Regions from separate parts of the Streptomyces sp. NPDC025638 genome, predicted to be linked through region 1. Evidence: riboswitches for the same ligand, from Rfam matches in the RefSeq annotation. Region 1 holds a riboswitch; each other region holds the start of a gene.

Region 1 (7,661 bases):
CTCCAGGGTCACGGCGACGACCTCCGGGTGGTCGTCGACCAGCCGGGACACGCGCAGCAGCAACTCCTCCAGGGCGGGTGTGTCGACGGGGGTCGACCCGCGCCAGCCGAACAGCAGCGGCGCGGTCCGGATCGACCGCACCAGCGAGGTCGCCTCCCGGTCGGTGACCGGGACCAGCCGGTGCGCCATGTCGCCGAGCAGCTGGGAGGCGGCTCCGGCGAGCCCGAAGGACAGCACTGCTCCGGCCGCCGGATCGATCACGGCCCGTACGACGGTGTCGACGCCCCGGGGTGCCATCGACTGCACGACCGGCCGCAGCCCCTCCGGCTTCCCGAACAGCTCGGTCAACTCCGCGTACGCCCGGCGCAGTTGTTCCTCGTCCGCCAGGTCGAGCCGGACCCCGCCCAGGTCGGCGCGGTGGCGCAGATGGGGGGCGGTGGCCTTGAGGGCGACTGGGTAGCCGAGGGTCCGGGCGGCTTCGGCGGCGGTGTCGGGGGTGGGGGCGGGCAGCGCGCGGCGGACGTGGATGCCGTACTTCCCGAGCAGCTCGCAGGTCTCCTCCGAGCCGAGCGTGAGTCCCTGCCCGCGCTCCAGCAGCCCGCCGATCAGCTCCGCGGCGCCCTTCTCGTCGATGTCGTCGTACTCGGGGACCCGGCCCGGATCGGCGGCCTCGCGTCGCCACTGCGCGTACTTCACGGCTTCGGCGAGGGCCCGGGCGGCCCGCTCCGCGGCGGGGTAGGCGGGGATCAGGCGGGAGCCGTTCCGGGCGGTGTCCGCCTGAACCGGTACGGCGCTGGGGGACGGCTGTGCCTCTCCCGCGCCGGGCGTGCGGTCCGTGGGGCGGTTCGGTGCCGTACTGGCCGCGGCCGACAACGCCTCCGCGAGCCCGCCGAGCTCCACGTGCACGACGAGTGCCGGTTTGGAGGGAGCGGCAGCGGCGGCGGACCGCAGTGCCTCGGCCAGCTCCGCGTCCCCGGGCGACCCCTCCCCGATGGCCGGTATGGCCGTGACGACCACCGCGTCGCACGAGTCGTCGGCCAGCGCCTGGGACAGCGCCCGCCGGAAGTCCTCAGCGGTGGCGCCGGTCGTCAGGTCGAGGGGCCGCTGCGGCCGCAGCCCCTCGGCGAGGCACGCGTCGTACGTCAGCTGTCCCAGGGACTCGGAGTTCCCCAGGATCGCCACCCGCGGCCCGCCGGGCAGGGGCTGCCGGGCGAGCAGCAGCCCCGCATCCACCAGTTCGGTGATCGTGCCGACCCGGATCACCCCGGCCTGCCGCAGCAGCGCGGAGACGGTCGCGTGCGACAACTGCGTGGCCCGTACCGCGTGGCCCTGTGGAGCGGACCCGGCCCCCTGCACCACGACGAGCGGCTTGGCGACGGCCGTGCGCCGGGCGAGGCGGGTGAACTTGCGCGGGTTGCCGATGGATTCCAGGTACATGAGGACGACGTCGGTGTCGGGGTCGTCGTACCAGTACTGGATGACGTCGTTGCCGGAGACGTCTGCGCGGTTGCCGGACGAGACGAAGGTGGACACGCCCGTGACCCCGGTGACTCCGCCGCCGCGCCGGTGCAGCCGGGACAGCAGCGCGATGCCGATCGCCCCGGACTGGGCGAAGAGCCCGATCCGGCCGGGGCGGGGCAGCTCCGGCGCCAGGGACGCGTTGAGCCGCACCTCCTCGGAGGTGTTGATGATCCCGAAGGCGTTGGGCCCGATGATGCGCATGCCGTACGCGCGCGCCTGCCGGACGAGTTCACGCTGCCGCTCGCGGCCCTCGGGTCCGCTCTCCGCGTATCCGGCGGACAGTACGACGAGCCCCTGCACGCCGTGTTCCCCGCACTCGGCGACCACCTCGGGCACGCGTTCGGCCGGTACGGCGACGACCGCGAGGTCGACGGGGCCGTCGATGTCCCGCACCGAGCGGTGGGCGGGCACGCCGTCGATCTCCTTCAACTCGTCCGGGAAGGCCTTGTTCACGGCGTGCAGGCGGCCGGTGAACCCGGCGTCCCGGATGTTGCCGAGGACACCGCGGCCCACCCCGCCGGGCGTGCGTCCGACGCCGACGACCGCGACGGAGCCGGGCGCGAGGAGCCGCCGTACGGACCGCGCCTCCGCGCGCTGCTCCCGCGCGCGCTGCACGGCGAGCGAGCGGTCGGTGGGTTCGAGGTCGAATTCCAGGCGTACGACGCCGTCCTCGAAGCTGCGTTTCTGGGTGTAGCCGGCGTCCGTGAACACCTTGATCATCTTGGTGTTGGCGGGCAGCACCTCGGCGGCGAACCGGCGGATGCCGCGCTCGCGCGCGACGGCCGCGATGTGTTCGAGGAGGGCGGAGGCGACCCCGCGCCCCTGGTGCGCGTCCTGCACGAGGAAGGCGACCTCGGCCTCGTCGGCGGGGGCGGAGGCGGGCATGCCGCCGACGCCAATGCGGTCATAGCGTACGGTTGCGATGAACTCGCCGCCGATGGTGGCCGCGAGTCCCACCCTGTCCACAAAGTCGTGGTGCGTGAAGCGGTGGACGTCCTTGGCGGACAGTCGTGGGTACGGCGCGAAGAAGCGGTAGTACTTCGACTCGTCCGAGACCTGCTCGTAGAAACTGACCAGGCGGTCGGCGTCATCAACGGTGATGGGCCTGATGCGCGCGGTACCCCCGTCGCGCAGCACTACGTCCGCCTCCCAGTGAGTGGGGTACTCGTGCCGGTCCTGCCGGCCCGCCGAGGTCTGCATGGGCCCCAGAGTACGGCTCGCGTCGGACAACGGCGCGAGGCAGTCTGTGGAGGACGGAAGTCGGATCGAGGCCGAGGTCCGACGTCATCTCCGGAGCGGAACACAGGCCCGCTCCGGGCATGCTTCACGATATGGGAAACTGGTCTAGACAACCCTGAACAGTGAAGGGCAGCATCACATGGCTGAGCGCCGCGTCAACGTCGGCTGGGCCGAGGGCCTCCACGCCCGCCCCGCCTCCATCTTCGTCCGGGCCGCCACGGCCTCCGGCATCCCCGTGACGATCGCCAAGGCCGACGGCAACCCCGTCAACGCGGCCTCCATGCTGGCCGTCCTCGGGCTGGGCGCCCAGGGCGGCGAGGAGATCGTCCTCGCTTCCGACGCCGAGGGTGCGGACGCCGCCCTCGACCGTCTCGCGAAGCTCGTCGCCGAGGGCCTGGAGGAACTGCCCGAGACCGTCTGAGCCACCGCGCCGAACGCCGGAGCCGCGTCAGCCCTTTCGGGCGGCGCGGCTTCGCCGTATTCTCATGGAAATTCCGGGCGTACGGAAATCAGGGCAGCGGAAATGCACCTCCGCCGAATATCCCTTCTTTGTATACGGCGCCCGTGTTAATGCCGCAGGCCCGACATGTTTACGGCATGTTGCGAAGTCCTCACACGGTCCGAACGGTCCCCGCCGCCGGGAAAGCGCAATCGGTGCGCGGATGTCGCGCGCTCGGTGTGCAGCGCCGTGATCGCCCGCGCGCGCTCGCCGTCGCCGCGCGCCACCGCGTCCACGATGGCGCCGTGCTCCGTCCAGGACTCCACCGGGTTGGCGGGCGCCTCCACCGTGTACATCCAGGCGATCTTGTGCCGCAGCTGGGTCAGCATCGAGGTCAGGGCGTGACTGCCGGAGGCCTGCGCGAGCGTCTCGTGGAACCAGCCGCCCAGGGAGCGCAGATCCTCGTGGCTGCCCCGCCTGGCCCGCTCCTGGCCCAGCCTCACCAGGCCGCGCAGCACCTTGAGATGGGCCTCGGTGCGCCGCTGCGCGGCCCGGGAGGCGCCGAGCGGCTCCAGCAGCATGCGCATCTCCAGCAGGTCGGCGGCCTCCTGCTCGGTCGGTTCGGCGACGCACGCGCCCGCGTGCCGCCGCGTCACCACGAAGCCCTCGGCCTCCAGGGTGCGCAGTGCCTCGCGGACGGGGACGCGCGAGACGCCGTAGCGGCGCGCGAGGAGTTCCTCGGTGAGCCGGCCGCCGCGCTCGTAGACACCGGCGACGATGTCGTCCCTGATCGCCGTGCATACCGAGCTCGCCGGAATACGCATGACCGACCTCCGCTTTAATCCCCGTGAAACGTCGCCGATTGACGTGTGTTCCGTGACTCTATTGCAATCAACGGGAATTTCCGATGGCGTGCCGGAATCCATGGATATTTTTTGGACAGCGGGGCGGCCGAAACGGCGAAAGCCCCGGCTCGGGGAGCCGGGGCTTCGGGAAGCGGTGCGCCCTGCCGTCAGACGTTCACGCCGTGCTTGCGGAGGTAGGCGACGGGGTCGACGTCCGAGCCGTACTCCGGGGTCGTCCGGGCCTCGAAGTGGAGGTGCGGCCCGGTGACGTTGCCGGTCGCGCCGGAGAGGCCTATCTGCTGGCCGGGAAGGACCTTCTGGCCCACGGAGACGCCGATGGACGACAGATGGCCGTACTGGGTGTACATGCCGTCCGCCATCCGGATCACGATCTGGTTGCCGTACGACCCGCCCCAGCCGGTCGACACGACCGTGCCGGAGCCCACCGCGTGCACGGTGGTTCCGCTGGAGGCGTGGAAGTCGATGCCGGTGTGGGAGCCGGAGGACCACAGGGATCCGCCGGTCTTGTAGCCGGTGGAGACATACGAGTTCGCGATCGGCGCCACGAACGCGTTGAGCCGCTTGCGCTCGGCCTCGCGGGCGGCGCGCGCCTTGGCCTCGCGCTCCTTCTCCGCCAGGGCGACGGCCTTCTTGCGCGCGGCCTCCTCGGCCGCCTTCTGCTCGGCGGCCTGCTCCTGGGCCGCGGCCTGGGCATCGATCTGCTCGGCGACCGAGTCGCCCATGGTGATGACCGGCGTGAGACCGGTGTCCGCGGGGGCGGGCTCGGCGGCGAGGGCCGGAGAGGCCGCGAGGGTGCCGACGGCACCGGTGGTGGCGAGGGCCGCGACGCCCGCCGCGCGGGCGGTGGTGCGGTGCATCCGGCCGGGACGGCGGTGCTTCCCGGTGGCGCGGGTGAACGCCATGTAGTGGCTGGTCCTTTCCTTCCCTCTCGCCTACCGGGTTAGCTGACGGGTTCGGAGCAGGAAGGTCTCCTACGGACCCCCTCGCGGCACGCGCGGGTGTCCGATTCACCCCAGGGACTGCGTGGGTCCCCGGCTCCCCTGGCTCGCGCCGTACGGGGACTCGGCGATGACTGTCCGGTGCCGCGGGTGCGGCGCACTGCCCGACGAACAGCCTGGACGACGCTATGCGGGCGGTCTTTGGATCCCCAAACCGAAGCCGGATTTTGTAGCGCATCCCACAGGGCAGACAGGCAACCTCCGCCCCAATTCGGACATCTTGGAGAAACGTTCGTGGGTCCTGACGACCCGTCGGCCGACAGGACCCACGCGCGCGTGCCTCTACTCGGCCGAGACGACGGTGACTTCGCCGATGCCGAGAGCCTCGACCGGCTCCTTGATCTGGGCGGCGTCGCCCACCAGGACCGTCACCAGACGGTCCACCGGGAAGGCGTTGACCACCGCGGCGGTGGCCTCCACGGTGCCGGTGGCGGCGAGCTGCCGGTACAGCGTCGCCTGGTAGTCGTCCGGCAGATACTGCTCGACCTGGTCGGCCAGCGTGCTCGCCACGGCCGCCGCGGTCTCGTACTTCAGCGGCGCGACCCCCACGAGGTTCTGCACGGCGACGTCGCGCTCGGCGTCGGTGAGGCCCTCGCCGGCGAGCTTGCGCAGCACCGCCCACAGGTCCTGCAGCGCGGGACCGGTGTTCGGGGTGTCCACGGAGCCGCTGATGGCGAGCATCGAGGCACCCGCGCCGTCCGGGGCGGACCTGAGGACCTGCCCGAACGAGCGCACACCGTAGGTGTAGCCCTTCTCCTCGCGCAGGACGCGGTCCAGGCGGGAGGTGAGGGTGCCGCCGAGGCAGTACGTGCCGAGCACCTGGGCGGCCCACACGCGGTCGTGCCGGTCCGCGCCGACCCGCCCGATGAGCAGCTGCGTCTGGACGGCTCCGGGGCGGTCCACGATGACGACCCGGCCGGTGTCGTCGGCGGTCACCGGCGGCACGGGCCGCGGCTGCGCCGAGGAGCCGTTCCAGTCGCCCAGGGTCTCGCCGAGCAGCGCGTCCAGGTCGATGCCGGTGAGGTCGCCGACGACCACGGCGGTGGCCGTGGCGGGCCGCACGTGCCGGTCGTAGAAGCCGCGGACGGCCGCCGCGTCGATCTTCTCGACGGTCTCCTCGGTGCCCTGGCGCGGGCGCGACATGCGCGCGGTCGCCGGGAACAGCTCCTTCGAGAGCTCCTTGGCGGCACGGCGGGAGGGGTTCGCCAGCTCGTGCGGGATCTCGTCGAGGCGGTTGCGCACCAGCCGGTCCACCTCGCTCTCGTCGAACGCGGGTGCCCTGAGGGCGTCGGCGAGCAGGCCGAGCGCCTTGCCGAGGCGGGAGGCGGGGACCTCCAGGCTCAGCCGGACGCCCGGGTGGTCGGCGTGCGCGTCCAGGGTCGCGCCGCAGCGCTCCAGCTCGGCGGCGAACTCCTCGGCGGAGTGCTTGTCGGTGCCTTCGGAGAAGGCCCGCGCCATGATCGTGGCGACACCGTCGAAACCGGCCGGCTCGGCGTCCAGCGGCGCGTCCAGGAGCACCTCGACGGCGACGACCTGCTGGCCGGGGCGGTGGCAGCGCAGAACGGTCAGGCCGTTCTCCAGCGTGCCGCGCTCGGGGGCCGGGAAGGCCCACGGCTTCGCCTCGCCCGCACGGGGCTGGGGGTGGAACTCCATCGCGGCGAGCTCGGTCACTTGGCCGCCTCCTCGTCCTCGTTGTGGTCGGCGGTGGGCGCTTCCACGGTGGCTTCCGACTCCGGGTCCTCGGGGAAGTCCTCGTCCTGGGTGTGCTCCGCGGACTCGGCGGAGAGCGGCTCGTAGACGAGCACCGCGCGGTTGTCCGGGCGCAGGCGGGCCTTGGCCACCTCCTGGACCTCCTCCGGCGTCACCTCCAGGACGCGCTGGACGGCGGTCAGGGCGAGCTGCGGGTCACCGAACAGGACCGCGAACCGGCACAGTTCGTCGGCGCGGCCGGCGACCGTGCCGAGCCGGTCCAGCCACTCGCGCTCCAACTGGGCCTGGGCACGCTCCATTTCCTCGGGCGTGGGGCCCTCCTCCGCGAAGCGGGCGAGTTCCTCGTCGATGGCGGTCTCGATGACCGGCACCTCGACGTCGCCGGAGGTCTTCACGTCCAGCCAGCCCAGGGAGGGCGCCCCGGCCAGCCGCAGCAGGCCGAACCCGGCCGCGACGGCCGTACGGTCGCGGCGCACGAGCCGGTTGTACAGGCGGGACGACTCGCCGCCGCCCAGGACGGTGAGCGCCAGGTCGGCGGCGTCGGACGCGCGCGTGCCGTCCTGCGGGAGCCGGTAGGCGGCCATCAGGGCGCGTGCCGGGACCTCCTCCACGACGACCTCGCGCAGCTGCTCGCCGATGACCTCCGGCAGCGAGCCGTCGCGGGGCTCGGGCTTGCCGTCGTGGGAGGGGATCGAGCCGAAGTACTTCTCGATCCAGGCCAGGGTCTGCTGCGGGTCGATGTCGCCGACCACGGAGAGCACGGCGTTGTTGGGCGCGTAGTACGTCCGGAAGAACCGGCGCGCGTCCTCCAGCGTGGCCGCGTCCAGGTCGGCCATCGAGCCGATCGGCGTGTGGTGGTACGGGTGGCCCTCCGGGTAGGCGAGGGCG
Region 2 (7,661 bases), on a different contig from region 1:
AGGGTCATCAGGGTGATGACGCCCGAGCCCTCCTCGTCCTCGTCGGGGATCTGGTCCGAGTCGGCGACCAGGGCGACCTGCTCCAGGAAGTCGGCCAGCGTGCCTCCCGGGGCGGCAGCCCCTGATGTCGCTGCGCCCTCCTCGCGCTCCTGCTCGAACTCCAGGGCCACGGCGGCGAGTTCCTGAAGGTTCTCGATGCGGGTTTCGTCCTGCGGGTCGGTGGAGGCCTGCAACTCGGCGAGATAGCCGGTGCGTTCGAGGATCGCCTCAAGGACCGTGGCCGGTCCCGCGCCGGACTCGACGATCGTACGGAGGTCCTCCATCAGCACGTTGAACCGCTTGACGGCGTTCGTCGAGCGCGCCGCCATGCCGTACGCCTCGTCGACCCGGCGCAGCGCCTGCGGGAAGCTGATCTTCTCGCGCTGGGCGAGGGCGTCGATCATCGCCTCGGCACGCTCGCCGATACCGCGCTTGGGGACGTTGAGGATCCGGCGCAGCGGCACGGAGTCCTCCGGGTTGGCCAGGACACGCAGGTAGGCCAGGACGTCCCTGACCTCCTTGCGCTCGTAGAAGCGGACGCCGCCGACGACCTTGTAGGGCAGGCCGACGCGGATGAAGACCTCTTCGAAGACACGGGACTGGGCGTTGGTGCGGTAGAAGACGGCGACGTCGCCCGCCTTCGCCTCGCCCGCGTCCGTGAGACGGTCTATCTCGTCGGCGACGAACTGCGCCTCGTCGTGCTCGGTGTCGGCGACATAGCCGGTGATCCGCGCGCCCGCGCCCGCATTGGTCCACAGGTTCTTGGGACGGCGGGACTCGTTGCGCTCGATGACCGCGTTGGCGGCGGAGAGGATCGTCTGGGTGGAGCGGTAGTTCTGCTCCAGGAGGATCGTCGTCGCGTTCGGGTAGTCCTCCTCGAACTGGAGGATGTTGCGGATCGTCGCGCCGCGGAAGGCGTAGATGGACTGGTCGGCGTCACCCACGACGCACAGCTCGGCGGGCTGGAGGTCGTACTCGCTCGGCGGTACGTCCACCGGGTGCCCGGCGGTGCCGACGAGCTCGCGCACGAGGGCGTACTGGGCGTGGTTGGTGTCCTGGTACTCGTCGACGAGGACGTGGCGGAAGCGGCGGCGGTAGTGCTCGGCAACGTCCGGGAAGGCGCGCAGCAGGTTGACCGTCGTCATGATCAGGTCGTCGAAGTCGAGGGCGTTCGCCTCGCGCAGCCGCGACTGGTACATGGCGTAGGCCTGGGCGAGGGTCTTCTCGAAGCCGTCAGTGGCTTGGGCGGCGAAGTCCTCCTCGTCGATCAGCTCGTTCTTCAGGTTCGAGATCTTGGCGCTGAAGGACTTCGGCGGGAAACGCTTGGGATCGAGCTCCAGGTCGCGGCAGACCAGGGCCATCAGGCGCTTGCTGTCAGCGGCGTCGTAGATCGAGAACGACGAGGTGAAGCCGAGCTTCTTGCTCTCGCGGCGCAGGATGCGCACACACGCGCTGTGGAAGGTCATCACCCACATCGCGTTCGCGCGCGGGCCGACGAGGTGCTCGACGCGCTCCTTCATCTCGCCCGCGGCCTTGTTGGTGAAGGTGATCGCGAGGATCTGCCCCGGGTGCACGTTCCGCTCGGCCAGCAGGTGGGCGATGCGGTGCGTGAGCACACGGGTCTTGCCGGAGCCGGCGCCGGCCACGATGAGCAGGGGGGAACCGGCGTGTACGACGGCCGCGCGCTGGTTCTCGTTCAGCCCCTCCAGTAGCGCCGCTGCGTCGATCACCGGGCGCGGGGCGCCGTCGCGGTAGTAGTCGTCCCGGTCCGGCGGCACGTCGAACTTCCCGCCGAACAGATCGTCCGGAACCGACTCCGGAGCGTGATCGTCCTCGGGTGGCGGCGGGGGCTCCTCCTCGCGCCCGTGAGGGGTCTGGAGGTCCGCCAGGAAGCTGTCGTCAAAGAGGCTGCTCATCGCTCTCCGAGTCTAGGGCGCCCCACCGACAAACGACCGCCGCCCCGGAAACAGGACCGGCCCCGCGCGCGGGGGATCTTCCCGATGCATGAGCCGGACAACTGTCTCACGCTCCGGAAGCATGCTGTCACACGGGCGGAATTCTGCATCAGGTCACAAAAATGTATCGGGCATATCGCCCATCAACCTTCACACGGGCCACACCAGTTGGCTACCGTCTCGGGCGGGCCGTACGACCCCCACCGGCGAACGTCGCCGGGCCGCGCGGCCTCCGCCGAGTCCGGTGTGCCCGCCACGGCAGCCGGAGCCGGGGACCCAACCGACCTTGGGGTGAATCGGCCCAACCTCCACCCGGAGAAAGGCCGTAGGGCAACCCTTCCGAACCACCCGCCCGAACCCGACAGCTAACTCGGTAGGCGGAACATGGAAGGAGTCGCCTCCCTTGGCGTCGCACCGCAAGTCGCGCCCCGCGAGTGCCCTGGTAACAGGCATACGCACCCCCGCCATCGCCACCGCCGCGCTCACCTCCGTGGCCCTGCTCTCCCAGACCGCCAACGCCACCCCCTCCGCCGACGGCAAGCCGAGCATCGAGGAAGTCGAGAAGAAGGTCGACGACCTCTACCGCCAGGCGGAGTCGGCGACCGAGAAGTACAACGCGGCCAAGGAGAAGTCCGGCCAGCAGCGCAAGAACGTCGACACCCTGCTGGACGACGTGGCGCGGCGCACGGACAAGCTCAACAAGGCGCGTGAGGAACTGGGTACGTTCGCCGCCGCCCAGTACCGCACCGGGGCCGCCGCGCCCGACACCGCCACCTTCCTGCTCTCGAACTCCCCGCAGGACTACTTCGACCAGACCCAGCTGATGGGCCGGATGACCTCGCGGCAGAAGGGCGCGGTCGACGACTACATCACACAGCAGTCGGCGACCATGAAGAAGCGACAGGAAGCCGCCAAGAGCCTCCAGACGCTGACCGAGTCGCAGAACGAGCTGAAGACGGCCAAGGCCACCGTCCAGAAGAAGCTCTCCTCGGCGCGCGAGCTGCTGTCCAAGCTGACGGCGCAGGAGAAGGCCCGGCTCGCCGCGATCGAGAAGCAGAAGCAGGAGGAGGCCGCGCGCCAGGCCGCGGAGCTCGCCAAGAAGCAGGCGGCCGCGGAGGCGGCGAAGAAGGCCGCCGCCGCGAGCTCCTCGAGCTCGTCCAGTTCTTCGGGCTCCTCGGGCTCCTCGGACTCGTCCACCTCGACGGGGTCGACCGGTTCGACGGGCTCGACCGGCTCGTCCTCGGACTCCACGTACGCCACCAAGGCGGAGAAGGCGATCGCCTTCGCCCGCGCCCAGATCGGCAAGCCGTACGTCTGGGGCGCCACCGGCCCCGACTCCTACGACTGCTCCGGCCTCACCTCGGCCGCCTGGCTGGCCGCGGGCGTCAGCCTTCCGCGCACCACCTACGACCAGGTCAACGCGGGCACCACGGTCTCGCTCACCAATGCCGAGCCCGGCGACCTGATCTTCTTCTACGACGACATCAGCCACGTCGGCATCTACATCGGCAACGGCATGATGATCCACGCCCCGAAGCCCGGCGCCTACGTCCGCGAGGAGTCGATCTACTACGGCGGCGCGTCGATCATCCACAGCGTGGTGCGGCCGGCGTGAGAGACCTCCGTGGGGCAGGGACGCGAGCGCCGCAGCCGTGGTGATGCGAGCGCCGCAGCGGTGGTGATGCGAGCGCCGCGGCCGTCGTGAACCGCAGGCGCACGCGCCCCTGTCCCGCACCCGCGCGTTTTTCCCCGCACGCGCGCGCGTGCCCCGCTCGCAAGGCGCGCACTGCTCCCTAGCATCGGGCCCATGCCCGCCTCCTCACCCCTTCGCGCCTGGTGGAAGCGGCACCCGCCGGCGGCCGGGGCCGCCGTGATGGCGACCGGCATCGTGTCGGTCGGGCTGCAGCTGGCGGGGTACGAGGCACTGTCCCTGATCGCCCTCGCGATGGCCTCGGTCGCCTGGCTGGCCTCGGCCGTGGACTTCACCGTGGGGCTGCTGTGGCAGCGCAGACGCTGGGTGGCCGAGGCGCGGACGCCGGGCGCGCTCAGCGCCGTCGCCGCGACCGCCGTGCTGGGCACCCGTTTCTCCGCACTGGGCCGCCACGGCCTGGCCGAGGTGCTGCTCGCGCTGTGCGCGGCGCTCTGGCCGGTGCTGATCCTCCTCGTCGTACGGCACTGGCACCGGCGCATGCCAGGCACGGTGTTCCTGTGCTGCGTGGCCACGCAGGGGCTCGCCGTGCTCGCCGCCACGCTCGCCGCGGCCGAGGCGACGGCATGGCTCGCCCACGCGGCGCTCATGCTGTTCTGGCTGGGCCTCGTGCTCTACGGGTTCGCCCTGGCCCGGTTCGACGTGCGGCAGGTGATCGAGGGGCCAGGGGACCAGTGGATCGCGGGCGGCGCGCTCGCGATCTCGGCGCTGGCCGCCGCGAAGCTGATCTCCGCCGACAGCGCGCGGCTGTACCTGTGGGACCACGACAACCTCGGCGTCCTGCGCGACACGGCCCTCGCGCTGCTCGTCCTCGATCTGAGCTGTTACGTCGTGCTCCTGACCGCCGAGGTGGTGCGCCCTCGGCCGCGCTTCGACGTACGCCGCTGGTCGACGGTGTTCCCGATGGGGATGACGGCGACGGCGACACTCTCCGTCGCGGCCGCCCTCGGCATCACGTGGCTGGAACGGCCCGGACAGGTGCTGGTGTGGATCTCCGTGGCCGTCTGGCTCGCGGTCGCCGCCGGTGCGGTCCGGTCGGCCCGCGCGGGGCTCAGGGCCGTGCGCTGAGCCCGGTCACGTCCACAGCACGGCGATGAAGATGTTCGCCGTGGTCAGCAGGCCCACCAGCCCGAACAGGCGCTTGTCCACCGTCTCCTCGTCCCGCTTCACATAGACGAGCCCGAGGATCACGATCAGCAGGGCCAGCTTCACGCCGATCTTGACGGCGTTGATGTGGTGGCCGTCGGCCTGGTTGAGGCCGACCAGGATCACACCGGTGACCAGCATGGTCAGCGCGCCGTGCAGCATCGCGGGGACGAAGCGGGCGGTGCCCCGGCCCATCGCCTTCATCTGGGTGAGGAAGCCGCCGAGGAGCGCGGCGATGCCGATGATGTGCAGGCCGACGAAGAGATGGATGAGTACGTCCATGAGGCGGGAGCCTAATCCCCCGCATATGTGCGCCCCATAGCACCCCACCGCTCCCGTGCACCGCGGAACCGCCGCTTCGGTCATCGCGCTGTGTGAAGACGGCGGCTCCGGACCCCGATCACGGTCACATAAGGTCACCGTCAAGTCCGATGCGGGCACTTCCATACATGACGTTACCGAGCCGACACCGTCAGGTTTAGCGTCCTCCACCAGGTGACCGGCTCCCCACCGCCGCCCGGGCCAGGGGCGGCAGCCGGCCACCTCCGCCGAGAAAGGTCCGGCGGCGGCCCGCTCCCCCTGTGCGGGCCTCCGCCGGACACGTAGCCGGCCAGGTCGTACGAGAGGACGTGACGGTCCAGGTGGCAGTGCACCGAAGGCCCCAACAGCGCTCGCTGGGCGGCAACACCGCCCGCACGGCCGTGACCATCGCCCTGGCGGGCGCGGCCACGGCAACGGGCTTCGAGGGGATCGGGCACGCCGAGCCGCAGCTGACACCGGCCCAGGTCAAGGCGAGGGTCGACAAGCTGTACCAGGAGGCGGAGGTCGCCACCGAGAAGTACAACGGCGCGAAGGAGAAGGCGGATTCGGCGGAGCAGCGGCTGAAGTCGCTGCGGGACGAGGCGGCCCGCAAGGAGCAGAAGCTCAACTCGGCGAGGGACGCGCTGGGTTCCGTCGCGGCCGCGCAGTACCGCAGCGGTGGGCTCGATCCCACGGTGCAGCTGATGCTCTCCGGCGATCCCGACCGGTATCTGGAGGGCACGGCGTTCGCCGAGCGGGCGGGCGACCGGCAGTCCCAGGCCGTGACCCGGGTGCGGGGGCAGCTCCGGGAGATCGAGCAGCTGCGCGGCGCCGCCCATGTCGAGCTGGTGTCGCTCAGGTCACGGCAGGCCGAGCTGAAGCGGCAGAAGAAGACGGTCACCGGGAAGCTCGGCGAGGCGAGAGAGCTGCTGTCCGGGCTCACCCCGCAGGAGCGGGCGCGGGTCACGGCGGACGGCGGAACGGACACCGCAACTGCCGCGAGCCACGCCTCCAGGTCGGCCTCGGACACGCGGGACGCCCTGACCGTCCCCGGCTCCGCCGCGGCCCCCAACTCCCGCGCCGCGGCGGCCGTCGCGTACGCCTACCAGAAGCTCGGCAGCCCCTATGTGTGGGGCGCAACGGGCCCGAACGCCTTCGACTGCTCGGGCCTCGCCCAGGCCGCCTACCGCTCCGCCGGCATCTCCCTCCCCCGCACCACCTACGCCCAGATCAACGCGGGCCGACGGGTCTCCCGCTCCGCACTCCAGCCCGGCGACCTGGTCTTCTTCTACTCCGGCATCAGCCACGTCGGCATCTATGTCGGCAACGGCCAGATGATCCACGCCCCGAACCCCTCGGCGCCCGTACGCCTGGCCCCGATCGACGAGATGCCGTTCGCGGGGGCGACGCGGGTGGTGTGAGGCCCGCCGCGCGAGCCCCCGTTCACACCAGCCGACGTGCCGTCGCCCACCGGGTCAGTTCGTGTCGGTTGGACAGCTGGAGCTTCCTCAGGACCGCCGAGACATGGGACTCGACCGTCTTCACCGAGATGAACAGCTGCTTGGCGATCTCCTTGTACGCATAGCCGCGGGCGATCAGCCGCAGTACCTCCCGCTCCCGCTGGGTGAGGCGGTCGAGGTCCTCGTCGACCGGCGGGGCGTCGGTGGAGGCGAAGGCGTCGAGGACGAAGCCGGCCAGCCGCGGGGAGAAGACCGCGTCGCCCTCCTGGACACGGAAGACGGAGGCCACCAGGTCCGTGCCGGTGATCGTCTTGGTGACATAGCCCCGGGCGCCGCCGCGGATCACACCGATCACGTCCTCCGCCGCGTCCGACACGGACAGCGCGAGGAAACGGACCGGCCGCTCGGTGTCGGCCATCAACGGGGCGCAGCGGCGCAGCACTTCGACACCGCCGCCGCCCGGGAGGTGGACGTCGAGGAGCACCACTTCGGGCCGGGTCGCGGTGATCACCGTGACGGCCTGGTCGACGTCCGCGGCCTCGCCGACGACCTCGACGCCGGTCTGCTCGGTCTGGCCGATCTCGGCCTGGACGCCCGTACGGAACATACGGTGGTCGTCGACGAGGACCACCCGCACACGACGACCGGCCGCCGCGCCGCCTCCCTCCGCCGCTCCCGCCGTGCCGTTCGCCTCGGTCGCGTCGCTCATGACGTCTTCTCCGCCCTCTCCATCTCCAGCTCGACCTCCGTGCCGCCGTCCGGCACCGACCGCAGCCGTGCCGTACCGCCGTTGCGTTCCATGCGGCCGATGATCGATTCTCTGACGCCCATGCGGTCGGCGGGTATCGAATCCAGATCGAAGCCCGGACCGCGGTCACGGACGGACACGAAGACCGTCCTCTCCTCGACTTCGGCGTAGACCTGCACGGCGCCGCCCTCGCCACCGTACTTGGCGGCGTTCACCATCGCCTCGCGCGCGGCCTGCATCTGTGCGGCGATCCGCTCGTCGAGGGGGCAGTCGCCGACCACGACGACCTCGATCGGGACGCCGTG
Region 3 (7,661 bases), on a different contig from region 1:
ACGACGTGGCGAGGGGAGATGTTGCCGGCGGCGGCTTCGGGCAGGAAGGGCTGGTAGGTCATGTACGACCGGGGGTCGACGACCGTGACGGTCGCCTCGCCGTAGCGCATCTTCTTGAGAATGCGCCGAGCTGCGTACAGGCCTACGTACCCACCGCCTACTACGAGGATCCTGGGACGCTCCGTGGTGCTCATGCCATCGAGTATCCACCCGCCCCTAGGGGGCCGCTCGTGCGCCCCTTCACAAGCTTCTTGAGGGTGCGTGCTACACTCCGCGACCCGCGTGACACAGGTCATGTCGACAAGCCGGAACCACTGTGCCTGATGACCTGTTGTCAATGCCGCGTGAGCTGCCTCTCCGTCCGTTCGGAGGGCCTGTGAGACCCCTTGCGCGACCCTCCGGCGACACCGTCGCCGAGCGCCTCCGTGACGCCCTCTCAAGTGCGCTCCGAGGGCCGCTGAACCCTCGTACGGCTCAATGAAGGACCTTCGGCCCCTCGACAGGGCCGAATTCCTTGTGAAGAACTTCACGAACTTTCTCGGGAGCGCGCCCGGAAGGGGTGTGTCACCGCCCCCGGAACGCGCTCATACGCTATGCGAACTGCTCAGCAGAGAGCTACTGACCAGTAGGAAAAGAGACCCGGACCACCCCGCAAGGGCGGGTCTACGCCACCGACCACGCGATGCCGTCGAGGATGTCGTGCTCGCTCACCACGACCTCCTCGGCGCCGATCCGCTCCATGATCGCCAGCAGCACGAGGGCCCCGGCGCCGATCACGTCGACCCGGCCCGGATGCATGGACGGGATCCGGGCCCGCTCGGCATGGGTGGAGCGCAGCAGCCACTCGGTGATCTCCCGGACCCGGTCGTGGGAGACGCGGGAGTGGTGGATGCGGGCTGAGTCGTACTCCGGCAGCTCCTGCGCGATCGCCGACACCGTCGTGACCGAGCCGGCGAGCCCGACGAGGGTGTGCGCCTCGCGCAGCGGGACCGTCTCCTCGGCGAGGTCGAGGGCGGCCTCGATGTCGGCCCTCATGGCGGCGATCCGCTCCGTGGTGGGCGGGTCGCTGACGACGCCCTCGTGCACCAGGTGACGCTCGGTCATCCGCACACAGCCCACGTCCACGGACCGCGCGGCCCCCACGTGGTCGTCGCCGACGACCAGCTCGGTGGAGCCGCCGCCGATGTCCACCACCAAGTAGGGCCTGGTGAGGTCGTCGCGGCCGGTGAGCTCCTTCGTGGCGCCCGTGAAGGAGAACTCGGCCTCCTGGTCACCCGTAATGACCTCCGGCTCTACTCCGAGGATGTCGAGGACGCCCCGGACGAACTCGTTGCGGTTCTCGGCGTCCCGGGAGGCGGAGGTGGCCACGAACCGCAGCCGCTCGGCGCCGTGCTCCTTGATGACCGCCGCGTACTCGCGGCACGCGGCGAAGGTCCGCTCCAGCGCCTCCGGAGCGAGCCGTCCGGTGCTGTCGACGCCCTGGCCGAGCCGCACGATGGTCATCCGGCGCTCCAGGTCGATGAGTTCACCCGTCTCCGGGTCCGCGTCGGCGACCAGCAGACGGATGGAGTTCGTACCGCAGTCGATCGCGGCGACCCGGGTCACCGGTCCTCCTCCTTCGGGACCGTCACACAGGCCCCCTTCATCCACCACTCGGGCAGCATCGCGAGCGCCTCGTCGCCGAGGGGGTTCACCCCCGGCCCGGCGGCCAGCGAGTGGGCGACCAGCACGTGCAGACACTTCACCCGGTCCGGCATACCGCCGGCGCTCGGGAAGCCCGTCAGCACCTCGATCTCGTCCCGGCGCCGGATGTAGTCCTCGTGCGCGGCACGGTAGGCGGCGGCCAGTTCCGGGTCCGTCTGTAGCCGCTCCGTCATCTCCTTCATGACGCCGTTCGCCTCCAGGGTGCCGATGGCCGAGGAGGCCTTCGGGCACGTCAGGTAGTACAGCGTGGGGAAGGGCGTGCCGTCGGGCAGGCGCGGAGCCGTCTCCACGACGTCCGGCTGACCGCAGGGGCACCGGTGCGCGATCGCCCGCAGCCCGCGCGGCGGACGCCCGAGCTGCTGCTTGAAGGCCTCGACGTCCGCGTCGGTGGGCTCGGTGCGCGGAGTGGGCGGCGGGGGCGTTTCCATGACTGTCTTCAGGCTGTCTTTCTCTGGCTGTCGGTTCACTGGCCGGCGTCGTCCGGGCGCCGCCGGCTTCACTGGTCGAAGGCGTCGGACTTGTCGACCCCGTCCCAGACGTTGGCGTACCAGGGGCGGTCGGCCGCCCCCAGATAAGCGTGCGCCTGCTTGGCCGCACCGGGGTCGATCACGACGTAACCGGTCTCCCCCGGCATCACGTAGTGCAGCCGCCGGCGGATCTGCTGCTCGGCGAAGGAGTCGTCCTGCCAGCGCGCCTTGAGGTCGCGCAGTTGCTCGACCCGTTCCTGGGCCCGCTGCCGCTGCCGCTCCAGATTGGCGATCTCGGCGCGCTGGGAGACGTACTGCCGCATCGGATAGGCCAGGGCCACCACCATCGTGCACAGCACCAGGGCGAGCAACGCGGCCCGGCCGGTGAGCCGGGACCGGCGGGCCTGCCGCTTGGTCTGGGAGCGGTAGACCCGGGCCGCCGTCTGCTCGCCGAGCAGTCGCAGTCTGGTCGCGGTGGAGAACCGGTCCCGGTCCTTCGCGGCCATGTCCCCGCCTCCCTCATACGTGCGTACGTCCCCGGACACGGTACGGGACCGGGTACGGGGACGTACGTACGACTGGCTAAGCCTTGCCCTTACCGGGCTCAGCCCTTGGAGATCTCCACGCCGCCCCGGAAGCGCGGGAAGGCGCTGCGGCCGGCGTACACCGCCGCGTCGTCGAGGATCTCCTCGATGCGCAGCAGCTGGTTGTACTTGGCGACGCGCTCGGAGCGGGCCGGGGCGCCGGTCTTGATCTGGCCGCAGTTGGTGGCGACGGCCAGGTCGGCGATGGTGACGTCCTCGGTCTCGCCGGAGCGGTGGGACATCATGCACTTGAAGCCGTTGCGCTGGGCCATCTCGACGGCGTCCAGGGTCTCGGTCAGCGAACCGATCTGGTTCACCTTCACGAGCAGGGCGTTGGCGGTGCCCTCCTCGATGCCGCGGGCCAGGCGCTCCGGGTTGGTGACGAACAGGTCGTCGCCGACGATCTGGACCTTGTCGCCGAGCTTGTCGGTCAGGACCTTCCAGCCGGCCCAGTCGTCCTCGAACAGCGGGTCCTCGATGGAGACGAGCGGGTAGGCCGCCACGAGCTCCTCGTAGTACTCCGTCATCTCGGCGGCCGAGCGGGACTTGCCCTCGAACTCGTACTTGCCGTCCTTGTAGAACTCGGACGCGGCGACGTCGAGCGCGAGCGCGATCTGCTCACCGGGGACGTACCCGGCCTGCTTGATGGCCTCCAGGATGAGGTCGAGGGCCTCACGGTTGGAGCCGAGGTTCGGGGCGAAGCCGCCCTCGTCGCCCAGGCCGGTGGCCAGGCCCTTGCTCTTCAGGACCTTCTTCAGGGTGTGGTAGACCTCGGCGCCCCAGCGCAGCGCCTCGGAGAAGGACTCCGCGCCGATCGGGGCGATCATGAACTCCTGGATGTCCACGTTGGAGTCGGCGTGCGAGCCGCCGTTCAGGATGTTCATCATCGGCACCGGCAGCAGGTGCGCGTTCGGGCCGCCCAGGTAGCGGAAGAGGGGGAGGTCGCTGGCCTCGGAGGCGGCGTGGGCGACGGCGAGGGAGACGCCGAGGATGGCGTTGGCGCCGAGCGAGCCCTTGTTGTCGGTGGCGTCCAGGTCGAACATCGCCTGGTCGATCAGGCGCTGCTCGGTGGCGTCGTAGCCGACCAGCTCCGGGCCGATCTGCTCGATCACGGCGAGAACGGCCTTCTCGACGCCCTTGCCCAGGTAGCGGTTCGGGTCGCCGTCGCGGAGCTCGATGGCCTCGAAGGCGCCGGTGGAGGCGCCGGACGGAACGGCGGCACGACCCGTGCTGCCGTCGTCGAGGCCGACCTCGACCTCGACCGTGGGGTTGCCTCGGGAGTCCAGGATTTCCCGGGCTACGACGACGTCGATGGACGGCACGAGCATCTCCTTCATGGATGTGACGCTGGAAGTGCGGGGCTGGGTGCCTTGCGACTAGAGCCTAACCGTCCCGGGGGCATCGGCCACCGACCGACCGTCCCGTGGACAGGGTCCGACCGTACCCATTGTTCCGGCTCGAAACAAAGGCGGGGTGGAGAACGGCTCGAACACAGCGCCCCATGAACAAGCCCCGCCCCGGCGCGTACGGGGGAATACGCACCGGGGCGGGGAGACCGTGGGGACGGGGGCGGCTGCGGTTCTTGCAGCCGGGCTACCGGCCGCGCATCACTTCAGGTGGAGCTGCTGGCCCGGGTAGATGAGGTCCGCGTCCTGGACGATGTTCTTGTTCAGCTTGAACAGCTTCTGCCAGCCGCCCTTGACCTTGTGCTTCTGGGCGATCGAGCCGAGGGTGTCGCCCTTGACGACCTTGTACTCGCCGTCGCCCTTCTTGACCTTCTTGCCGGTCGGGGTGGTGACGGTCTTGGCCGCGGCCGGGCGCTCGGCGGAGCGGGAGGCGGCCGGCTTCTCGGTCGCCCGGGGGGCGGTGCTCGCCGCGGCGCCGCCGTAGGGGGTGCTGGACAGGCCCGTGCCGCAGACCGGCCAGGCGCCCTCGCCCTGGGCGGCGAGGACCTTCTCGGCGATCTCTATCTGCTGCGCCTTGGTGGCCTTGTCGGCGGTGCCGGCGTACTTCGCGCCGCCGTACGCGGACCACGTCGAGGCGGAGAACTGCAGACCGCCGTAGTAGCCGTTGCCGGTGTTGATGGACCAGTTGCCGCCGGACTCGCACTTGGCTACGGCGTCCCACTCGGAGGCGGTGGCGGCCGAGGCGGCGCCGGAGGCCATCAGCGGGGCGACGACGGCGGCGCAGGCGACACCGGCGAGCGCGATGGCACGGGTGGCCCTGGCCTTCGAGGGACGACGGTGCTTGCCCTGGGCGGAAAACAGCATGGATGGATCCCCTCACCGACGCCTGCGAGGTGAGCTGTCGGGTTCGGGCCGGTTGAGTTGCCCGGCCACACCTCCGCTGGGAGGCGTGGCTCCACCCCTAGCCGCTCCGGCTCAACTGTCCGGCGCGGCACTTACCTTGGGTCCCCCGCTCCTGCCTACGGCGCGTGACGCGACGACTGTTCCCGTGCGGCCGCTGGCAGGACTCGGCGTTGCGACAGCCGGGGCTCGTGGTGACGAGCGGACTCGACCGTAGACACGCGATCCGGGGAATTCCAAAGACGATCAGGGCTTCTGAGACTCATCCCACACTTTCACCAAACCGGACATTGGGCGTGAAAGTGGGACGTCAACTCCCGCTACTTTTCGCCGATTTCGGTAGCGACGTCCAGGGTCTGACCGGGGGTGATGTCGTTCGGGTCGGTGCCGATGGCGGCCTTGTTTGCGGCATAGAGCGCACGCCATCCGCCGTCGACGTCAAGGGAGTCGGCGATGGATGCGAGAGTGTCGCCGTCGCGAACCGTGTAGGTGCGCGAGGCGTGACGACCCACCGAGGCCGAGCCCTGCCCGTTTGCTGCGTTTTCGTCCGCATTACCCCCGCGGTGACGGCCGCCCCCGATCGCGCCGGTGTCGACCAGACTCCAAGACCCCCCGCTTTGCCACGAGTTGTCGGAATCGTCCGTTTTAGGGACTTCCGTGGGCGCGCCACCACTCCCCTGCGAGTTACCCGAGCCTTCGGATTCCGACTTGTCCGACTTGGCGGAATCTTCGCCCTTGCCCTCGCTCTTGCCCTTCGCCCCGTTCCCCTCGTCGGCGTTCGCCGAGGGGGAAGCCTTCCCCGAGGAGTCCGACTTCGAGCGTGAATCGGATGAGTCGGATGAATCAGAGGAGTCCGAATAATCGGATGAGCCGGGCGAATCGGATGCCGAGACGCCGGTGTCGACATCGACCGACCCGGAGCTCGCGGTGAGCCCGGAGAGCAGGGCACAGGTGGCCCAGGGCTTGGTGCCCTGGTCGGCGAGAACCTTCTCCGCGACGGCTATCTGCTGCGAACGGCTGGCCTCGTCCGGGCTGGAGGCGTACGCGAGGCCGCCGTACTTGTCCCAGTCGTCCTGCGACATCTGCAGACCGCCGTAGTAGCCGTTGCCGGAGTCGGCGCTCCAGGAGCCGCCGCTCTCGCACTCGGCCACCTTGTCCCATGTGGTGCCGTCGGCCGCGTTGGCGCTCGCGGCCCCCAGGAGCGGGATGGCGATGGCGGAGCCGGTCACTCCGGCCGCGACGAGGAGGGCCGGAGCCTGACGGGGGCGACGGTGACGACCGTTCCCGGAGAGCATGCGGAAGCCTTTCGTGCGACAGCGATAACCGGCGCGGCACAGAAAGCCGACGTACCGCGCTGCCCGGTAAACGTATCCACTGACGATCACTTGTCACAAGTTAATGCCGCGTAGATCACGTGAAGATCACAGAGTTGAGCATTCATCAGGTTTGGGGCGCGACAGGCCGCGCTTCCCTCACTTACCGGACGGGCGTGAACTCCACGGGCAAAGTGCGCAGTCCACGCATGATGAGCCCGCCACGCCACCGCAAATCGGCCGGATCCACCGCGAGTCGGAGGTCCGGGAGGCGGGTGAGAAGGGTGGCGAGCGCGGTCTGGCCCTCCAGCCGGGCGAGCGGGGCACCCAGGCAGTAGTGGATGCCGTGGCCGTATCCAAGGTGTTGGTTGTCACGTCGGCCGAGATCGAGGACGTCCGGGTCGGCGAACCGCTCCGGGTCCCGGTCGGCGGCGGCGAGCACCACCAGGACGGGGTCGCCGGGTGCGATGTCCTGCCCGCCGATGGTGAGCGGCTCGGTGGCGAACCGCCAGGTGGCCAGTTCGACCGGGCCGTCGTAGCGCAGGAGTTCCTCGACACCGGTCTCCAGGAGGTCCCGTTCCCGGCGGGCGAGGGACGCCTGCAGACGGTGCCGTTGCTCGGGATGGGTGAGCAGGGCGTAGGTGCCGTTGCCGATGAGGTTGACGGTCGTCTCGAACCCGGCGAACAGCAGGATGAAGGCCATCGCGGCGGCCTCGTTCTCGGTGAGGTGCTCGCCGTGGTCCGAGGCGCGGATGAGCCCGGAGATGAGGTCCTCGCCGGGAGCGGGGCTGTCGGGCAGGGCCTCGCGCTTCCTGTGGATGAGCTCGGCGAGATAGCCCCGCATCTTCTTGACCGACCGCGCGACCCCGCCCCGCGGCCCTCCCCCGTGCCGAATCATCATCCCCGCCCAGTCCCGAAAGTCGTCCTGGTCCTCGCGCGGAACGCCGAGCAGGTCGCAGATGGCGTAGATGGGGAGCGGAAAGGCGAACTCGTGGATGAGGTCGGCGGACCCCTCGGCCGCGAACCCGTCGATGAGCCGGTCTGTCAGTTCCTGTACGCGCGAGCCGAATTCGGCGACCCGGCGGGGTGTGAACGCCTTGCTGACCAGCCGGCGCAGCCGGGTGTGGTCCGGCGGGTCGATGTTGAGCAGATGCGTCATCAGCTCCGCCTTGCGCTCACCGGGGATACCGGTCTTGCCCTTGGCGTGCGCGGGCTCGTCGTGATGCGCGGGGTTCTTCGACAGCCGCTGGTCGGCCAGCGCCTGCTTGGCATCGGCGTACCGGGTGA
Region 4 (7,661 bases), on a different contig from region 1:
CCCCCTGCGTCAGCTTCTGGGCATGGGTACGGAAGGGATCTTAGATTGGACTCAGTCCATAAATGCGACGTGCGTCACACCGCTCGGCGGGAACTACCCGGCCCGGTGCACCACCGCGTCGCACAGTTCGAGCAGGGCGGCCTTGGCGTCGCACTCCGGCAGCGGGGCCAGCGCCGCCCGCGCGTCCTCCGCGTAGCGCACGGTGTCGCGCCGGGCCTGCTCCAGCGCCGGATGGTCACGGAGGGCGGCCAGCGCCTCGGCGTGGCGCGCGTCGTCGGTCAGGTCGGAGTCGAGGAGCTCGCACAGCGCGATGTCCTCGGCCAGCCCCAGCCGCTGCGCCCGCTCACGCAGCCGCAGCACCGGAAGGGTCGGGATGCCCTCACGCAGATCGGTGCCCGGCGTCTTGCCGGACTCGTGCGAGTCGGACGCGATGTCGAGCACGTCGTCCGCCAGCTGGAAGGCGACACCGAGCCGCTCGCCGTACTGGGTGAGCACGTCGACGACCGTCTCGTCGGCCCCCGACATCATCGCCCCGAACCGGCAGGACACCGCCACCAGCGAGCCCGTCTTGCCGCCCAGCACGTCCAGGTAGTGCTCGACCGGGTCCCGGCCGTCCGAGGGCCCCGCGGTCTCCAGGATCTGCCCGGTGACCAGCCGCTCGAACGCGAGGGCCTGGACCCGCACCGCCTCGGGACCGAGGTCGGCGAGGATCTGCGAGGCACGGGCGAACAGGAAGTCACCCGTGAGGACGGCGACCGAGTTGCCCCAGCGGGTGTTCGCGCTCTCGACACCGCGGCGCACCGCGGCCTCGTCCATCACGTCGTCGTGGTACAGCGTCGCGAGGTGCGTCAGCTCGACGACGACGGCCGAGGGCACGACACCCGGCGCGTACGGGTCGCCGAACTGGGCCGCGAGCATCACGAGCAGCGGCCGGAACCGCTTCCCGCCCGCCCTCACCAGGTGCTGGGCGGCCTCCGTGATGAACGGGACCTCACTCTTGGTGGCTTCGAGCAAGCCTTCCTCGACAGCCGCCAATCCGGCCTGGACATCGGCTTCCAGAGCCTGGTCCCGCACGCTCAGCCCGAACGGCCCGACGACGGTCACGTGGGGTCTCCTGTCTGCTGGTGTCTGCTGGCGATTACACGGTTTGTCGATAGGTCGCTGCCATCACTCAAGTCAGCGTATCCGGTCAGGTTTCGATCACCGATAGCGCCCACCGTTACAGCCCAGGCGGTATCGGATCACGACCGGTATGTTTTTAATCAGTTGATAAGGATTGATTTTTATCTACTCATCATGATGTGACACTGTTTGTCCCTATATACCCGCATGTACCCGGTCCGCCGGCACCACGGGTACCACCCATGAACATCCGTACGTCCTCCCCCTACGAGACCACGCACGACGACATCCGCATCCCCCAGCCCGACGGGACACGGCTGCACGCGCGCGTATGGCGGCCCCTGACGGACGAACCCTGACAAGCGGGCCACGGCCACGCCTCCGTCCGGGTCGACGCCCGCGGGCGCGGGAACAGCAGGGGCCGGCCGGCGGACGGGTGTACGGGGCCGGAGGCGGCCGGCACGACCCGTACCACGACACGGTCCTCCGTCCGGTCGAACACCCCCGCGCGACCGCGGCCGGCCGCCCGGCCCGGCAATCGGCTTCCTCCAGGAGACCCTGCGCCGGTGGGACCACTGACCCAGGGACGGCACCCCGCCCGACGGCGCCTCCGCCCCGGCGGACCCCCTGGGCCGGCCGCTCCTGCGCGCGTACGTCCTCGACTCCCGTCCCCCGGCCACGGCCTACGACACCCCCCGGCCCGCCGAGTCGGCGAGCCGCACTGACCCTCACCCCACGTGACGGGCGTCACACACCGGCTCCAGGGCGCTCCCGTTGTCGTGCGGTCCCCGATGCACACCGGCGTCGACGACGGCCGCCTCGTCCCGATCGGGAACGACGCCGACCTGCCGCCCGGCCGGCGGGAGGAGGACGCCCGTTCGGCCCGCTTCGAGTTCGCGGTGCCGGAGGAGACCTGGATGCCGGGGCGGCCCGGGGTGCGCTCAATCCCGTCCGCGCGCCACGGAGGACACGCCTTTCGAGCTGAGCGGCATCGGCCATGCGTTCCCGCCCGGCGCGGGCATCACCTGTGACACGGAACACTTCCCGGTCTTCGACGAAGCCATCTGCACGGGGGGGCGGCGAGGTGGTCTTCGACCGGACGTGGGAGAAGCGCGTCCCGCGGACCCCCGCGAACCCCCTGTGACCTGCATGTCTGATTTGCCTTGAATGTTATTCCGTGAGTTGGGTCACGCCACCTCATGTCGCGCCACATCCACCCAAACACCCGTTTGCCCTTTTCCCGTCGGCCAGTTGAGGCTGTGCAACCGCAAAGGATCAAGTACCCCATACGCCTCAACCCAAGGTCAATTGGTGCGTTCTGTGAATCAGGTACTTGTTCCCGACATGTGCTCTCGCATAGCTTCCGGCCAGTCAGGCGGACGCCGAATCCTGCCGCCGCCGGACGTAACCCATCGACGAACTCATTCGCGTAGGCAGGAGCGGGGGACCCAGGTAGGCCGCCGGACCGGACGACACATGTCGCACGGAACGGCTCGGGGTGAAGTCGCGCAGCCTCAGGGCGGCACGGCCGGGCACCTCCCCGTCCGAACCCGACAGCTCACCTCGCAGGCGACGGAGAGGAAATCCCCCATGGCCGCTGCCGCTCAGCCCCGCCGCACCACCCGCCTCGTCCGCAAGCTCGCCGTCGCCGGCACCGGCGCCGCGGTGCTCGCTCTCCCGCTCATCGGCGCGACCACGGCCTCGGCCGCCCCCGCCACCACGCCCGCCGCGGCCGACACGACCCTGGCCGGCTACCCGAACAACCTCGACGGCTGGATCCGCGAGTCCCTCGCCATCATGAAGGAAAGGCACATTCCGGGCACGTACAACGGCATCTACCGCAACATCATGCGTGAGTCGTCGGGCAACCCGCGGGCCATCAACCTGTGGGACTCCAACGCGGCCAAGGGCATCCCGTCCAAGGGCCTGCTCCAGGTCATCGACCCGACGTTCAACGCGTACCACGTGGTCGGAACGTCGTTCGACATCTACGACCCGGTCGCGAACATCACCGCCGCCTGCAACTACGCGGCCGCGCGGTACGGCTCGATGGACAACGTCTTCGGCGCGTACTGACGGACGCTACGGGGCGCGTGCTGACGGATCTCCCCGCAACGGGAGAGCTAGGCAAAGAGTCTTTCGAGGACGACGGCGATGCCGTCGTCCTCGTTCGACAAGGTGATCTCGTCGGCCACCGCCTTGAGTTCGGGGTGGGCGTTGGCCATCGCCACACCGCGGGCGGCCCAGTCGAACATCGGGATGTCGTTGGGCATGTCCCCGAAGGCGATGGCATGCCGGGCACTCACCCCCAGGTGTTCGGCGGCCAGCGCCAGACCGGTCGCCTTCGTGATACCGCACGGCTGGAGCTCGACGGTCCCCGGCCCGGACATGGTGACCGTCGCCAGCGAACCCACGACGTCACGGGCAGTCGCCGCCAACTCGTCGTCGGACAGGGCGTGATGGCGCAGCAGGACCTTGCTGATGGGTTCGCACCACAGATCGTCGCGCCGCGGGACCCGTACGGCGGGCAGGGTCGGGTGCGGCATCAGATACCCCGGCTCGATGAGCGTGAGCCCGTCCACCCCGTCCTGGTCGACGGCCGCGTACACCTGACCCACCTCGGCCTCGATCTTGCCGAGAGCGGTCTCGGCCAACTCCCGGTCCAGGGTGACCGACCACAGCAGTCGGTCCGCGCCGGCCTCGTACAACTGCGCGCCCTGTCCGCACACCGCGAGCCCCCTGCTGCCGAGTTCATCGAGCAGCGGCCGCACTCTCGGCGCCGGGCGCCCCGTCACCACGAGATGCTGCGCACCGGCCTCCACCGTCCGCGCGAGGGCCGCGCGGGAGCGGTCGGAGAGGGTGTCGTCGCCGCGGAGCAGCGTTCCGTCCAGGTCGGTGGCGACGAGTGAATACGCGGGGGGAGCGGCCATGATCAGAGAATACGGACAACATGCCGCTGCGGCTCACCCCCGTCCCAGCCGTTGTTCTCAACCCCACGGGGTCCGGGCGGAGATGCTGCCACCGCCCGTCGTCAGTGGTGCGCGTTAGGTTGCTGTCACTGCGCCGAGGGAGCTGAGGAAACGGGGGCGGATGTGGTGACGGACCAGCGGGACGTTTTCCGGAGGTATCTGCGCAAGGCGGCGCCCGCCGTTCTCGCGCGCTTCCCCGAGGAGTTGAGGCCCGAGATCTACGCCCTCTCCTTCCGCATCTGGCGCATCGACTACGACGAGCGCCACCCCTATGTGGCCATCGGCTACAACACCGAGACCCAGTACGAGCTGGAGAAGCACCACGGGGACCCCGGCGAGGCCCGCTGGCACTACGCCTGCTGGCTCCTGGACGGCTTCGAGATGCTCGGCAACGTCCCCGAGGACCCGGCCGGCGCACCGCTCTACGTCGAGGAGGTCAAGGAACTCGGCCTCTGGTTCGACGAAGACCGGGACGACGACGAGGGAGACCGGGACGACGACGAGGCGGGCGAGATCGAGGCCAAGCGCGATCTGCTCGGCCTGCATTTCGCCGACGCCTGTATCGATCTCGCCCGCCATCTGCACGAAAGCGGGGAGATCGAGCGGCTCTTCGGCCGTCGGCTGCCCGTCGTCGTCTTCGACATGGACTGCCCCGAGTGGGAGATCGAGGCCACCGAGGCGGCCAACCCCCCGGAGCTGATCGAGGAGTTCCTGGCGTGGCAGCGGGCGGCCGAGGAGGGGTAGCCGCCCGCCCTGCCGTCAACTCCTGCCGTCAACTCCTGCTCTCGGCCCCCGCGTTCAGCCGTGCGCCGCCGCCAGGTGCTTGGCCAGCCGCGGGGAGGCGAACTCGGTGCCGCAGACGAAGCGCATCACCGGGCCGTAGGACCCGGCGGCCGGGAGGCCGGTGAAGTAGAGGCCGGGGACCGAGGAGACAAAGCCGGCGCCGAGCTTCGGGGTGCCGCGGCTGACCGCGAGCCGGGTGCGCAGCTCATGGCCGAGGAAGTCCATGGCCGCGATGTTCACGCGGTAGCCGGTGGCCGCGACGACATGGTCGGCGCTGAGCCCGCGGGTGGCGCCGGCGAGGGTGCGGACCGTGAGGAGCGGGCTGCCGTCGGAGACGTCCGCGCCGACCAGCCGCTCGACCTCCTGGACCTGCACCTTGCCCTCGAAGCGGTCGCGCAGCCACCACGCGCCGAGCGGGCCGAGGACCCGGCGGACCAGATAGTGGCGGGCCTGGGCCGGGAGGTAGCGGTAGGGGTGGGGGTAGTAGCTGAGGGCCCACAGGGACCAGGCCCGGCCGAAGGGGGACTCCGGGCGCAGCTTCGGCTGCTTCCAGGGCGGGGCGCCGAAGGCCACCTTGCCGTGGCCGCGCGCGACCACGCGCACCTGTGCGCCCGCCTCCGCCGCCAGGGCGGCCGTCTCCAGCGCGGACTGGCCGGCGCCTATGACGATCAGCTCCTTGCCCTTGAAGGTGCTCAGGTCGTGGTGCTGTGAGCTGTGGGACACCGGGCCCGTGGGGGTGGGTCCGTCCGCCGCCGCCTTCGCCAGCTCCGCCGGGAGGTGGGCCAGGCCGGACAGCCCGGTCGCGACCACGACCGCGCGGGCCGTGAACAACTCCCCCGAGTCCAGCTTGAGTTCGAAGCCACCGCCCGTACGGCGGTCCACGGAGACCACCCGCACCCGCTCCAGTTCGGGCAGGAGGTTCCGCTGGAACCACTCGCCGTAGGAGATGAAGGTCTCGACCGGGATGAGGTCCTCGTCGGTCACCAGCCGGCGGATGCCCGCCGCGTCGCAGTAGTCGGCGAGGGTGTGGCCCCGCTGCGGGCAGTCGATGCTGGAGGCCGCCGGGGTCGACTTGAGGATCATTCCGGCGGGCATGTGGTCGCGCCAGCTCACCATGGGATCGCCGAAGACGCGCACGGGGATGCCGCGCGCCCGCAGATGGGCGGCGGTGGACAGGCCGAATGGTCCGGCACCGAGGACTGCTACCGGTTGAATCACGAAGTCCCTCCCCAGGACGTCATTTCGTCACTTCGTGGTCCGGTACGGACGGTCGGGACGTGGAACGTCTAGCTGCCCGAACCGGTCGTACTGCCACGGCGGTTGGTGCGCCACAGCTGGTACAGATGCTTCGCGCCCGGTCGCACGAAGCGCGCGAGCATCGTGAAGAAGGGCAGCGGATCGTCACCCGCGAGCCAGGCCAGCTCCGTCCCGCTCGCCCGCGCCGGTGCGTGCGGCGTCGTATAGCCGCTGCGGCGGTAGGCGAGGAGGGCGGGGAGGTCGATGTTCTCCACGATGTACCGGTGGCCGGCGCGCTGTTCCCCCTCCGGAACGGTGCGCCCGGTCAGATTCAGATGCATGGCGCGTACGACGTCCACCCCCGATTCGTTCTCGAAGAGGCGGAACTGGGCGCCCATGCGCGGGTTGAAGTCGAGGAGTTTGTACTGTCCGTCGCGGCGGTCGAAGCGCAGGTCGAGGTCGATGATGCCGCTGAAGCCAATCTGCTTGATGAAACGTGCGGCGAGGTCCGCGAGTTCCGGGTTGTCGACGACATAGGCGTTCGCCGTCATGCCCGCGTGCGGCGGCCATGAGCGGACCTTGACGCCGGTGAACATGGCGAGCGGGGCCGAGTCGGTGTCGAAGCAGGCGTGCACGATCCAGTCCTCGGCCTCCTCCCTCGGCAGGTATTCCTGGAGGATCACTCCGGGGTGCTCACCCCAGTCGCGGGCGAGCGTGAGCAGGCCCTCGCGGGTGGCGATCCGCGTGGTGCCGTTCACGGCGGGCCGTTTGCGCCGTACGAACGCCTCGCGGTTCTTGGCCACCACCGGGAAGCGGGCCTTCTCGGCGAAGTCCACGATCTCGTCGTACGACTGCGGGAAGGACGCCGTCGGGCTGGGGATGCCGTGTTCCATGCACAGTTCGTGCAGGCCCTGCTTGCTGGCCAGGCGGCGCGGCAGGCCGGGGTCGACGGGCGGAAAGAGGAACGTGTCCTTGAGCGCGTCCTGGTGCTCGGCGATCAGGACGGCGGCCTCTTCGTCGGTGGGGACGAGCACGGTGGGGCGGCCGATGCGGGCGCCGATGCGGAGCAGCCCCGCCACGAGGTACTCCGGCTCCTCGGCACCGCTCGTCGGCCAGACGAACGCGCGTTTGAGATACCGGGAGGAGGCCGCGGGGGTGTAGCGGTCCTCGGTGATCGCGTACATGGGGACACCCAGACGGCCCAGGCTGCGGATCGCGCCGACGCCACCGTGGTGCAGCGGGTAGTCGCCGAACTTGACGATCAGGCCCGGCACAGCACGGTCCGCCTCGAAAGGCACGCTGACGGCATTCCTGGCCACGGGTCCCCCCACGCGTCCCCCTACGGACCGGATCGACCCCGTCCGTGTCCCCCAAAGGACGCTAAGCCGGAATTGGCCCCTCCGACAAGGCCTATTCGGACATTGCGAACTCTTTAGACACTGCCGAAGAGGGGCACACCCCCGTAACGTGTGGCGCGACCACATGGAACGTATGGCCATGCACGGCACGGATGAGAGCGAGGCAGAACCCCATGCCCCCCTTCGACGTCCC

Evidence for each region. Region 1 has a riboswitch for cyclic di-AMP ahead of ACZ4EG_RS04725 (M23 family metallopeptidase). Riboswitches for the same ligand answer to the same signal wherever they lie in the genome.
Region 2: linked by a shared signal. The riboswitch ahead of ACZ4EG_RS29170 (C40 family peptidase) and the one ahead of ACZ4EG_RS04725 (M23 family metallopeptidase) in region 1 are both predicted to bind cyclic di-AMP.
Region 3: linked by a shared signal. The riboswitch ahead of ACZ4EG_RS30565 (transglycosylase family protein) and the one ahead of ACZ4EG_RS04725 (M23 family metallopeptidase) in region 1 are both predicted to bind cyclic di-AMP.
Region 4: linked by a shared signal. The riboswitch ahead of ACZ4EG_RS36415 (transglycosylase SLT domain-containing protein) and the one ahead of ACZ4EG_RS04725 (M23 family metallopeptidase) in region 1 are both predicted to bind cyclic di-AMP.

What each region holds. Positions count from the first base shown of each region.
Region 1 covers NZ_JBVHLX010000002.1:122,518-130,178, reverse strand. The annotation lists gene ACZ4EG_RS04740 (bifunctional acetate--CoA ligase family protein/GNAT family N-acetyltransferase) at 1-2,721, opposite strand, end outside; gene ACZ4EG_RS04735 (HPr family phosphocarrier protein) at 2,900-3,181, shown strand; gene ACZ4EG_RS04730 (GntR family transcriptional regulator) at 3,328-4,023, opposite strand; gene ACZ4EG_RS04725 (M23 family metallopeptidase) at 4,212-4,967, opposite strand; cyclic di-AMP (ydaO/yuaA leader) riboswitch at 4,980-5,143, opposite strand; gene ACZ4EG_RS04720 (M16 family metallopeptidase) at 5,346-6,734, opposite strand; gene ACZ4EG_RS04715 (M16 family metallopeptidase) at 6,731-7,661, opposite strand, start outside.
Region 2 covers NZ_JBVHLX010000012.1:162,086-169,746, forward strand. The annotation lists gene pcrA (DNA helicase PcrA) at 1-1,955, opposite strand, end outside; cyclic di-AMP (ydaO/yuaA leader) riboswitch at 2,218-2,389, shown strand; gene ACZ4EG_RS29170 (C40 family peptidase) at 2,398-3,609, shown strand; gene ACZ4EG_RS29175 (tellurite resistance/C4-dicarboxylate transporter family protein) at 3,802-4,770, shown strand; gene ACZ4EG_RS29180 (hypothetical protein) at 4,777-5,130, opposite strand; gene ACZ4EG_RS29185 (C40 family peptidase) at 5,490-6,569, shown strand; gene ACZ4EG_RS29190 (LuxR C-terminal-related transcriptional regulator) at 6,592-7,317, opposite strand; gene ACZ4EG_RS29195 (ATP-binding protein) at 7,314-7,661, opposite strand, start outside.
Region 3 covers NZ_JBVHLX010000013.1:87,728-95,388, forward strand. The annotation lists gene ACZ4EG_RS30540 (NAD(P)/FAD-dependent oxidoreductase) at 1-194, opposite strand, end outside; gene ACZ4EG_RS30545 (Ppx/GppA phosphatase family protein) at 664-1,605, opposite strand; gene ACZ4EG_RS30550 (DUF501 domain-containing protein) at 1,602-2,132, opposite strand; gene ACZ4EG_RS30555 (FtsB family cell division protein) at 2,201-2,677, opposite strand; gene eno (phosphopyruvate hydratase) at 2,776-4,083, opposite strand; gene ACZ4EG_RS30565 (transglycosylase family protein) at 4,363-5,025, opposite strand; cyclic di-AMP (ydaO/yuaA leader) riboswitch at 5,030-5,198, opposite strand; gene ACZ4EG_RS30570 (transglycosylase family protein) at 5,382-6,356, opposite strand; gene ACZ4EG_RS30575 (cytochrome P450 family protein) at 6,538-7,661, opposite strand, start outside.
Region 4 covers NZ_JBVHLX010000017.1:174,321-181,981, reverse strand. The annotation lists gene ACZ4EG_RS36425 (polyprenyl synthetase family protein) at 94-1,104, opposite strand; partial or broken gene ACZ4EG_RS36420 (hypothetical protein) at 1,365-1,967, shown strand; cyclic di-AMP (ydaO/yuaA leader) riboswitch at 2,526-2,709, shown strand; gene ACZ4EG_RS36415 (transglycosylase SLT domain-containing protein) at 2,713-3,198, shown strand; gene ACZ4EG_RS36410 (HAD family hydrolase) at 3,246-4,052, opposite strand; gene ACZ4EG_RS36405 (hypothetical protein) at 4,218-4,835, shown strand; gene ACZ4EG_RS36400 (FAD-dependent oxidoreductase) at 4,890-6,092, opposite strand; gene ACZ4EG_RS36395 (carboxylate--amine ligase) at 6,161-7,408, opposite strand; gene fahA (fumarylacetoacetase) at 7,642-7,661, shown strand, end outside.